DNA from 3 places in the Nissabacter archeti genome. Region 2 is predicted to be linked to each of the others. Evidence: predicted binding sites of a transcription regulator. Region 2 holds the regulator's gene; each other region holds the start of a gene.
What was found. Region 2 encodes CRP, which controls carbon source genes, mostly activating them, when cyclic AMP is high. Its sites were predicted from a motif close to ATGTGANNNNNNTCACAT; they were not measured.

Region 1 (3,278 bases), on a different contig from region 2:
TCCTGACAGCCTCGGCCCTTATCTCTATCTTGTTTTGGCGGCTTTTAGCGTACCGGTGGTGATCCTCATTGGCTCCGACGCGTTCTATTTCGCTCTGCTGCCGCTGGCGGTAGGGCTGGGCCAGAACTTCAATGTCTCGCCTCTGCACGTCACTATCGCCATGCTGATCACCGAGCAGATTGGTTTGCTGCTTAGCCCGGTCATTCCCGCGACCTATCTTGGCCTGAGTCTGCTCAATTTGCGCGTGGACGAGCATATCCGTCATTCAATGATCAAAGTATGGATCCTGAGCGTCAGCGCGCTGCTGGCGGCGATGCTGCTCGGCATCGTACCGGTGTGACGCCATGATCCCGGTAGAACGGCATCAATATAGTTTCGACGCGCCGGCGACGAATCCTACCTTAGCCCCGCAGCGCTGGCAGCTCGGCTGCGCGTTTAGGTGATGATCATTCGCCGTGACGTCGCCGAGCTTTCCGCCTCCGCCGCGCGAATCGCCGTGTGCGGCGGAGCATATTATTAAAGAAAGAGGATAAGAGAATGCCTGAGATTGTAGTTTATGCGGTAGAGGGCCGTTCTGCCGAGCAGAAGAAAACCCTGATGGTGAAGATCACCGAGGCCGTAGTGGAGAGTTTCGGCGTAGAGCGCGATCGCGTGGTGGTGTCGATCGTCGAGACCAAAGCCAGCGATAAAGCGCGCGGTGGCGTGCTTTATAGTGAGCGTGGGAAATAGCGAATACGCGCTGTCCCAGCACAACGAAAATGAGGCTATGAGTATAGCCTCATCTCTTTTTTCAGCTTTGGCGCATATACAGCAACGCCGTAACAGCACGCAGGGATGAAGCCACCATACCCGATAAAAGGCCAGGCCCTGTCTGGCTGAATTCACTGCCCGCCAGCGAAATAATATGACGCCGCCCGCTGCCGGATCAGTCATCACAACCCGCGTCTATCGGCACATTGCCTGTCTTGTCATCCTCTGTCCGTTCTTTGATAAAAAACGTGTAAGGGTGCAGAGGCTTGTTCGCCGAAAAGCCGTTTTAACTGCTCTTTTGAGCCGGAGATGCTTGCCTGTTCCCCACTTTTCCGCTGCGCGTTCGACATGCCAGTAAATTCTGTCAGTGCGGCTTTGCCGATAATGTAGCGGTATTGTTCATCTCAATAAGCAGTCCAGCCATGCTCTGCGCCGGGCCAGACAAACCCGCTTCGCGACAGAAAGGGCGCGGATAAACCGCAAAGAGTTTAGCGTGCAGCGCCATCCGGGTGGGTGTTTGTTTGCAGCTCATTAATCCTGCCAAATACATGGAATTATGACGCTGGACGTGATGTGTGGGTCTGATCACATCTGAAGAAAATAGGTGTTAACCATAATGGTATTTTGTTGATCCAAAGAACCGCAAAGGGCTAGATTGATGTTGCTCATGTTAAAAATTCGTAAATGACTCCTTGGATAATTCCCTACCTCTTACTCATCCAGATGTAACACCAGGTCTGGAATCAACGCAGAGAAAGACGATGGTCAACATTACTGAAAGCAAAGATAAAGCCTCAGGAAAGGACATAGAAAATCAGCCGGGCTGGGTGAAAACCTGGTGGAAACTCATGGACTTCGACATTGGCATCATTCCCTTACCTGTCTACATCGTCATGGTTATTCTGATGATCAGCTTTACGGCTATCAATGGGATAACCAGGGAGCTGGCAATGGTCATTGCCATTGCGGCAACATTCGCCTTTACCTTAGGTGAAATTGGTAATCGTTTGCCTCTCTTGAGAAATATTGGCGGCGGTGCGGTGCTGGTAACCTTCGTTCCCTCTCTTTTGGGGTACTTAGGCTGGATCCCTCAGCCAATGACCGACAGCGTGGGTGAATTCTTCAAAACCAGTAAAATTCTCAACCTGTTCATCGCTGCTGTCATTGTGGGTTCGATCCTGAGTATGGACCGCTCATTGTTGATTAAAGGCTTTCTGAAAATCTTCGCCCCACTTGCCGTAGGCACACTCTGTGCTGGAATTGTCGGGACCGGCGTTGGTGTGTTGTTGGGTATCGACATAGAGCACACATTTTTCTATATCGTGGTGCCTATTATGGCTGGCGGAGTCGGTGAAGGCGCTATCCCACTGACGATTGGATATTCGCAAATACTTGGGCTTGACCAGGGTGAAATGCTGGCGAAAGTGATGCCTGCCATCATGGTCGGCAACCTGACCGCGGTTATTCTTGCCGGCCTGCTGGCGAACCTTGGTAATAGACTGCCCCATTTAAGCGGTAACGGTGTGCTGCAGCCGGGCGCTGAAGACCTGCTGGGCAAACAGTCAAAGGCAGAGAAGGGCTGTGATATTCGTGCCGTTGCTGCCGCTGCCATCGTGGCGGTCATGCTCTATCTGGTAGGCGTATTAATGCATGACCTGCTGAAGTGGCCCGCGCCTGTCGTCATGCTGTTCCTGGCAGTATTGCTGATGCTGTGCCATCTGATTTCCCCACGCATTCAGGCGGGCTCAGCTGTAGTCTACAAGTTTGCACTGACAGCGATGGCTTTCCCGATTTTGTTCACTTTCAGCTTAATTCTAACACCATGGGAGAGTCTAATTGCGGGCTTCGCGCCGGCAAACCTGATTACCATCGTGTCAACGGTGCTGGCAATGGTAACAGGCGGTTTCTTTACTGCCCGCTTCGTCAACCTCTATCCCGTTGAAGCAGCCATTGTTACCAGTACCCACAGCGGGATGGGCGGTGCGGGCGATATCGCTATTTTGACAGCGAGTAACCGCATGCGCCTTATGCCATTCGCGCAGATTGCTACGCGTATCGGTGGAGGTATCACTGTGGCTGTCGCCCTGATCCTGTTGCATCTGATGTACTGACCATACTGGCCACATCAAAAAATCCCGGACTATGTCCGGGCTTTTTATTTTGCCTGTTTCTCGCGGGAAGCATCTGAAAGGTGCATACGCATATAGTCGGAAGCAGCCTCTCTATCGTCTTCAAGTAGCAATCCGATCAAAACCAGATGCTCTTTACAGCGGCGCAGGGCCTGATCACGGTCCACAGCTTTCGTATACTCCATCAGACGGCGCACACGGTTTAAACGCCGTAATGAGTCAAGGATAAACATGTTGCCTGAACAGGCGGCAATAGCTTCATGCAGCCGGGTATTAGCATCAAATATTTGTGCCGGCGTAACAGAGAAAATGGCCCCATTACATAGCCATTTCTGCTCTTCCTGACACTGAAGGATGCTGGCCTCATCAAGTTTGAAAGTGGGTTCAAGAATTCCGGCG
Region 2 (3,278 bases):
GCAGGCGGTTCTGGGCCGCCATCAGATCACGGCGGTAAAGCGGGCGCTGGGTCTGCAACAGGCGGGCGATACGGCTGAAGTGGTAATAGCAGAAGCGGCCGACCGGGTTGTCCTGGTAACGGTTGGCGAGCTTCTCCAGCGCCTGCAGCTCTTTGTCCATCGCGAACGGCCCGGGGCGGCGATGGTAGAGGATGTCGTCCGCCACCATCCGCAGCCGCTGGGCGATCACTTCCGCATTGCGGCGGATTATCGCTTCTGCCTGGCTCTGCGCCACCAGCTTCTGCACCTCTTCCGGCTGATGGAGGCTGACGGTAATGTGCTCTTGCAGATCCAGCGCCACCTGGAAGGTGCGGAACAGCTGTTTATTGTGCGGGTTATTTTCACTGGAAAGCATGTGCAGCTGCTGGTAGCTCTGGACGATAAGCTCCATCACTTTCTGCTGGCGTTTCAGCAGCGGCGGCAGCGCGGTTTCCGGGTCAGTATGCTGGGTCAGCAGGCTGTATTTCGCCTCCAGATATTCCCCCAGTTCACGGTAGAGCAGGCTTAAGTTTTCGCGCATCGGCTGCTCTTTCCACAGGCGGAACCAGCCCCAGGTAAACAGCCCGTACCAGACTGTCCCGAGCACAAACAGGCCCGGTGCCTGCCACAGCGGTGCCGTCCCGGCCATGCTCAGGGTGAAAATGGCCGCCACCAGGGTACCGTTCAGCAGGCGGCCGTGCAGCGGGCTTATCTCCCCGGTCACGCCGAGCAGCAGCGCCAGCGTCAGCATGATCAGCGGCAGCGGCCAGTGGGCATAGAGCAGCAGCAATTGCAGCACGAGGCTGCACACCGCGAACAGGGTGCCGCCGATGGCCAGCCGTTTGAAGTAACGTTTGTGCGGGGTATCGAGGCCGGCGATGTTGCAGCAGGCAGGGACCAGGGAGAACAGCAGGCCGGTTTGCAGCTGGCCGAACAGCAGGGCAATCGCCGCCGGCAGACAAAGTACCAGCGTTTGTCTGAGCGCGTAATTGACCTCAGGATGGTAGATAAGCCTACGCCACATGGGTGCTCACAAAGACAACGGCGCAGCGCGGGCGGGCCGCGTATGCGCCGTTTTTACGAGAGGTTAACGGGTGCCGTAAACGACAATCGTCTTACCGTGGGCGGAGATCAGGTTCTGATCTTCCAGCATTTTTAGGATACGGCCAACCGTTTCGCGGGAGCATCCCACAATCTGGCCAATTTCCTGACGGGTGATTTTGATCTGCATACCATCCGGGTGCGTCATGGCATCCGGCTGCTTGGCCAGGTTCAGCAAGGTTTGCGCGATCCGGCCGGTCACGTCCAGGAACGCTAAATTGCCGACTTTCTCTGACGTGACCTGCAGGCGGCGCGCCATCTGCGAGGAGAGGCGCATCAGAATATCCGGGTTAACCTGGATCAGCTGACGGAATTTTTTGTAGGAAATCTCCGCCACTTCACAGGCTGTTTTGGCGCGTACCCACGCGCTGCGCTCCTGGCCCTCTTCGAACAGGCCAAGTTCACCGATGAAATCCCCCTGGTTGAGGTAAGAGAGGATCATCTCTTTGCCCTCTTCATCTTTAATCAGCACGGCGACCGAGCCTTTTACGATGTAGTAGAGCGTTTCGGCTTTTTCACCCTGGTGAATCAGCGTACTTTTGGAAGGGTATTTATGAATATGACAATGAGACAGGAACCATTCGAGAGTAGGGTCTGTTTGCGGTTTGCCGAGAACCATTTGCTTTTATCCTCTGTTGTAATCGCTGCCCAAAATCACAGGGCTCAGAGTTCCCTGTACGGCGTTCTTAAAAAGAGATGCATTATTGTAGAGTATTAACTGTCTGATAATGTTGCAAGGTAACGGCCAAAAAGGAACCATCGGGCAGCCCCGCCGCTCCGTTAAAAACCTGACCTTGCTCCATACAGAACATTTTGTTTCGGGTTTGTTTTATCACAGCCAGAACCGGGTGTCTTCTGTTGTCTCGCTTCAGCATGATGAAGATCGGCCTGATTGCCTGTTTTAGTACGGCAAGGTAGGCTGTTTTAAGAAAATAACCGGAGAATGACGTATGCAGGCACGGGTTAAGTGGGTTGAAGGGCTGACGTTTATGGGCGAATCCGCCTCAGGCCACCAGGTTCTGATGGACGGCAATGCCGGTGATAAAGCGCCAAGCCCGATGGAAATGGTGCTGATGTCGGTGGGCGGCTGCAGCGCCATTGATGTGGTTTCTATTCTGCAAAAAGGGCGCAATGATGTGCGGGATTGCGAAGTGCGCCTGACGTCGGCGCGCCGTGACGAGGCACCGCGCACCTTTACGGAGATCAATCTGCATTTTGTGGTGACCGGCAAAGGGCTGACGGAGAAAGCCGTGGAGCGTGCGGTGAATCTGTCAGCGGAGAAATACTGCTCCGTCTCGCTGATGCTGGGTAAGGCCGCCGCGGTCACCCACAGTTTTGAAATTATCGCTGTCGGGTAATCTGACCGGGCGGCTCTTGCGCCGCCCGGCCTCAGATGATTTTCTTCCCTTCCAGCAACCGCTGTACCAGCGGCCCCATGATTAACTCCATCGCCAGCCCCATTTTTCCGCCCGGCACCACCAGCGTGTTGATGTGCGAAATAAATGATCCCTGAAGCATCGCCAGCAGGTAAGGGAAGTCGATAGAATCCAGCCCGCGGAAGTGGATCACCACAAAACTCTCGTCCAGGGAGGGGATCGCTTTGGCGGCAAAGGGGTTGGACGTGTCAACAGTGGGCACACGCTGGAAGTTGATGTGGGTGCGGGAGAACTGCGGCGTGATGTAATTGATGTAATCCTCCATCGATCGCACTACCGAATCCATGACCGCTTCACGCGAATGGCCGCGCTCGCTGGTATCGCGGATCAGTTTCTGGATCCACTCCAGGTTCACGATCGGTACCACGCCCACCAGCAGGTCAACATGCTGGGCGACGTCATGCAACTCCGTGACCACGCCGCCGTGCAGCCCCTCATAAAACAGCACGTCCGTCTCTTCCGGCAGCGGGTGCCACGGGGTAAACGTACCCGGCACCTGGTTGTAAGGCACCGCTTCGTCATAGGTGTGCAGGTATTTGCGTGAGCGGCCGGTGCCGTCTTTCCCGTATTGGATAAACGATTGTTCCAGCAGGCCGAAATCATTGGCTTCCGGGCCGAAGTAACTGATGTGCCGCCCCAGGTCGCGTGCCTTGCGGATTGCCATGTCCATTTCCGGCCGGGTGTAGCGGTGGAAGCTGTCGCCCTCCAGTTCGGCGGCATGGA
Region 3 (3,278 bases), on a different contig from region 2:
CTCATTCATGATCGTGGCCTTCTTAACAGGAAAATGCCCGGTGTGGAAACTGCACCCAATAAAAAAGGCGACTCAGCGTCGCCTTTTCTTACTCTGCTCTGATGCGCACTTATTTAGAGATGTGGGCAATCAGGTCCAGAACTTTGTTGGAGTAGCCGGTTTCGTTGTCGTACCAGGAAACCAGTTTCACAAAGTTGTCGTTCAGGGCGATACCGGCTTTCGCGTCGAACACGGAAGTCAGTTTTTCGCCGTTGAAGTCAGTGGACACCACTTCGTCTTCGGTGTAACCCAGAACGCCTTTCAGCTCGCCTTCTGCAGCCGCTTTGATCGCGTCACAGATTTGCTGATAGGTCGCTGGTTTTTCCAGACGGGCAGTAAGGTCAACCACAGACACGTTGGTGGTCGGAACGCGGAACGCCATACCGGTCAGTTTGCCGTTCAGCTCAGGGATCACTTTACCTACCGCTTTAGCTGCACCGGTAGAGGATGGGATGATGTTCTGAGATGCGCCGCGGCCGCCGCGCCAGTCTTTGTGGGACGGGCCGTCAACGGTTTTCTGGGTGGCGGTGGTCGCGTGAACGGTGGTCATCAGCGCTTCAACGATACCGAAGTTGTCGTTGATGACTTTCGCCAGCGGTGCCAGGCAGTTGGTGGTGCAGGATGCGTTGGAAACGATGTCCTGACCTTCGTAAGACTTGTGGTTCACGCCCATCACGAACATCGGGGTGTTGTCTTTGGACGGGCCGGTCAGCACGACTTTCTTGGCACCGGCGGTGATGTGTTTACGCGCGGTTTCGTCAGTCAGGAAGATACCGGTCGCTTCAGCCACCACGTCGACGTTGACTTCGTCCCACTTCAGGTTAGCCGGATCTTTTTCAGAGGTACAACGAATGGTTTTGCCGTTCACAACCAGGTGACCGTCTTTTACTTCTACAGTCCCGTTGAAACGACCATGAGTAGAGTCATACTTCAGCATGTAAGCCATGTACTCTGCATCCAACAGGTCGTTGATTGCGACGATCTCAACATCAGAACGTTCCTGAGCAGCACGGAAAACAATGCGGCCGATACGGCCAAAACCGTTGATACCTACTTTGATAGTCATATATTCCACCAGCTATTTGTTAGTGAATAAAAGGTTGGTTGTAAAATTACAAAAACCTTATCAAGCGTCAAGCGGAATCGTGTCAATTGTTGCTATAAGTCAAAGCTGCCAACACCAATTGTACGCTTATTACCCATTCCGTTTTCTGCCGTCTCTCTGGTCACATGGGGGCGGTGAACCCCTGTCTAAACCCCACTTGGGCTATATATGTGATCGCTGTCACACAATAGTCAAGCGCGGCCTTTATGGCATCAAGTTTAGGCCAAAATAATCCGCATGGTTGTTAATTTTTTGTTATAATTAAACGTTATTTATTTTGTAACGTCGCCAACGCGAGACCCATGACCATGACGAAAGAGATTGAACGCGCAGAAAATCCTGTACAACTCAACGAGATACAGCGCTACGTCACCCAGGAGCGCGGCACCGAGGCCCCTTACACCGGTAAATTGCTGCACAATAAACGCGAAGGGATTTACCACTGCCTGTGCTGTAATGCCCCGCTGTTTTACTCCGATTCCAAATATGATTCCGGTTGTGGCTGGCCGAGTTTTTACGAGCCGGTGCGGGATGATTCAATAAAATATATTGATGATTACTCCCACAATATGCACCGGATAGAAATCCGTTGTGCGCAGTGTGATGCCCACCTCGGCCACGTTTTTCCGGACGGCCCGCAACCCACCGGTGAGCGCTATTGTGTCAATTCTGCCTCACTCAGCTTTATTGACGGTGAAAACGGCGAAAAAACCGCAGGTTAATTGATAAATTGCGGTTATAGAATCGATTCAGCAAATTATTCATTGGCGCAGCAAAAAGAGGAATAATCCTGTGGAAATAGATGAGCTGATCGCGGTAATGACCCCGGAAATTTACCAGCGTCTGCAGCAGGCGGTGGAGACCGGCAAATGGCCGGACGGCGTGGCCCTGACCGAGGCACAAAAAGCGCACAGTTTACAGGCAGTCATGCTCTATCAGGCGCGTCACAACCATGACGCCCAGCATATGACCATCAATACCCAGGGCCAGATGGTGATGAAAAGCAAGCAGGAGCTGAAGCAGGAATTCGGCATTACCTCGCCGCTGGTGACCCTGAAGCCGCAGTAATCTGTGGGTTGCTGAAGCAGGCTGACATAAAAAAAGCGCGACCGGAAAGGGCGCGCTTTTTTATTGCGTCCGGCAGTGGCTCAGTGTGCGCCCATTTCAAAGGTCTTCAGGGCGATCAGGTGTGCGCCATGCTGCTGCATCTCTTCAAACGCGGCCAGGCTGTCATCTTCCTGCAAATTCACCCCGCGGCACCCGTCGGTGATCACTGACGTGGTATAGCCCAGCGCCAGCGCATCCAGCACGCTGTATTTCACGCAGTAGTCCGTGGCCAGCCCCATCACCACCAGCGTGGTGATGCCGCGCCCTTTCAGCCAGCTGTCGAGCTCCGTCTCAGTGCGGCGGCCGTTATCAAAGAAGGCGCTGTAGCTGTCAACGTCCGGGTTTTGCCCTTTGCGGAACACCTCATCAATGCCGTCCTGCGCCAGATCCGGGTGGAATGCGGCACCCGGCTGCTCCTGCACACAGTGCACCGGCCACCACACCTGCGGCAGGCCGTTCAGTTCGCCCAGCGTGCCCGGTGCCTGGCCGGAATTCACGGCAAAACTGCGATGGGCGGCGGGGTGCCAGTCCTGGCTCGCGACGACCGGCCAGCCGCGGCGGCGGCACACGGCGATCGCCTGATTGGCCACGGCGATCACCTGATCGCCTTCCTGGACGGCCAGCGCGCCACCGGGGCAGAAGTCATTTTGTAAGTCAATCAGTAACAGGGCGGTACTCATGGGCTCTCCTTGATGATTCAGCACAGCGGAAAGGGGCCGGGGCAGCCTCTGCCCCGGTAACAGGGGTTACGGCATATCGGTGAGTTCACCGCGCAGGTTCTGTTGCATCTGCACGCGGATTTCATCGGCAGAAAGCGACAGGCTCAGCAGGAAGTGCAGCTTGGTCAGCGCCGCCTCCACCGTCATATCAAAGCCGCTGATCACCCCGGCGTGGGCCAGCGCGTTGCCGGTGGCGTAGCCGCCCATATCGACCCGGCCGGAGATGCACTGGGTCAGGTTGACCACCACAATACCGCGCTCAGACGCCTGGCGCAGCGCTTCCAGCAGGGCCGGTTTCTGCGGCGCGT

Region 1: the regulator CRP is predicted to act here: its motif matches at 1,324-1,341, upstream of JK232_RS17975 (2-hydroxycarboxylate transporter family protein).
Region 3: the regulator CRP is predicted to act here: its motif matches at 1,313-1,330, upstream of msrB (peptide-methionine (R)-S-oxide reductase MsrB).

What each region holds. Positions count from the first base shown of each region.
Region 1 covers NZ_JAERKB010000013.1:99,867-103,144, forward strand. The annotation lists gene JK232_RS17965 (SLC13 family permease) at 1-340, shown strand, start outside; partial or broken gene JK232_RS17970 (tautomerase family protein) at 487-729, shown strand; gene JK232_RS17975 (2-hydroxycarboxylate transporter family protein) at 1,512-2,861, shown strand; gene JK232_RS17980 (GntR family transcriptional regulator) at 2,906-3,278, opposite strand, start outside.
Region 2 covers NZ_JAERKB010000002.1:346,012-349,289, forward strand. The annotation lists gene JK232_RS04290 (YccS/YhfK family putative transporter) at 1-1,042, opposite strand, end outside; gene crp (cAMP-activated global transcriptional regulator CRP) at 1,106-1,738, opposite strand; gene JK232_RS04300 (OsmC family protein) at 2,070-2,477, shown strand; gene JK232_RS04305 (phosphoribulokinase) at 2,509-3,278, opposite strand, start outside.
Region 3 covers NZ_JAERKB010000014.1:46,996-50,273, forward strand. The annotation lists gene JK232_RS18525 (D-hexose-6-phosphate mutarotase) at 1-9, opposite strand, end outside; gene gapA (glyceraldehyde-3-phosphate dehydrogenase) at 110-1,105, opposite strand; gene msrB (peptide-methionine (R)-S-oxide reductase MsrB) at 1,453-1,866, shown strand; gene JK232_RS18540 (YeaC family protein) at 1,937-2,212, shown strand; gene pncA (bifunctional nicotinamidase/pyrazinamidase) at 2,293-2,931, opposite strand; gene ansA (asparaginase) at 2,998-3,278, opposite strand, start outside.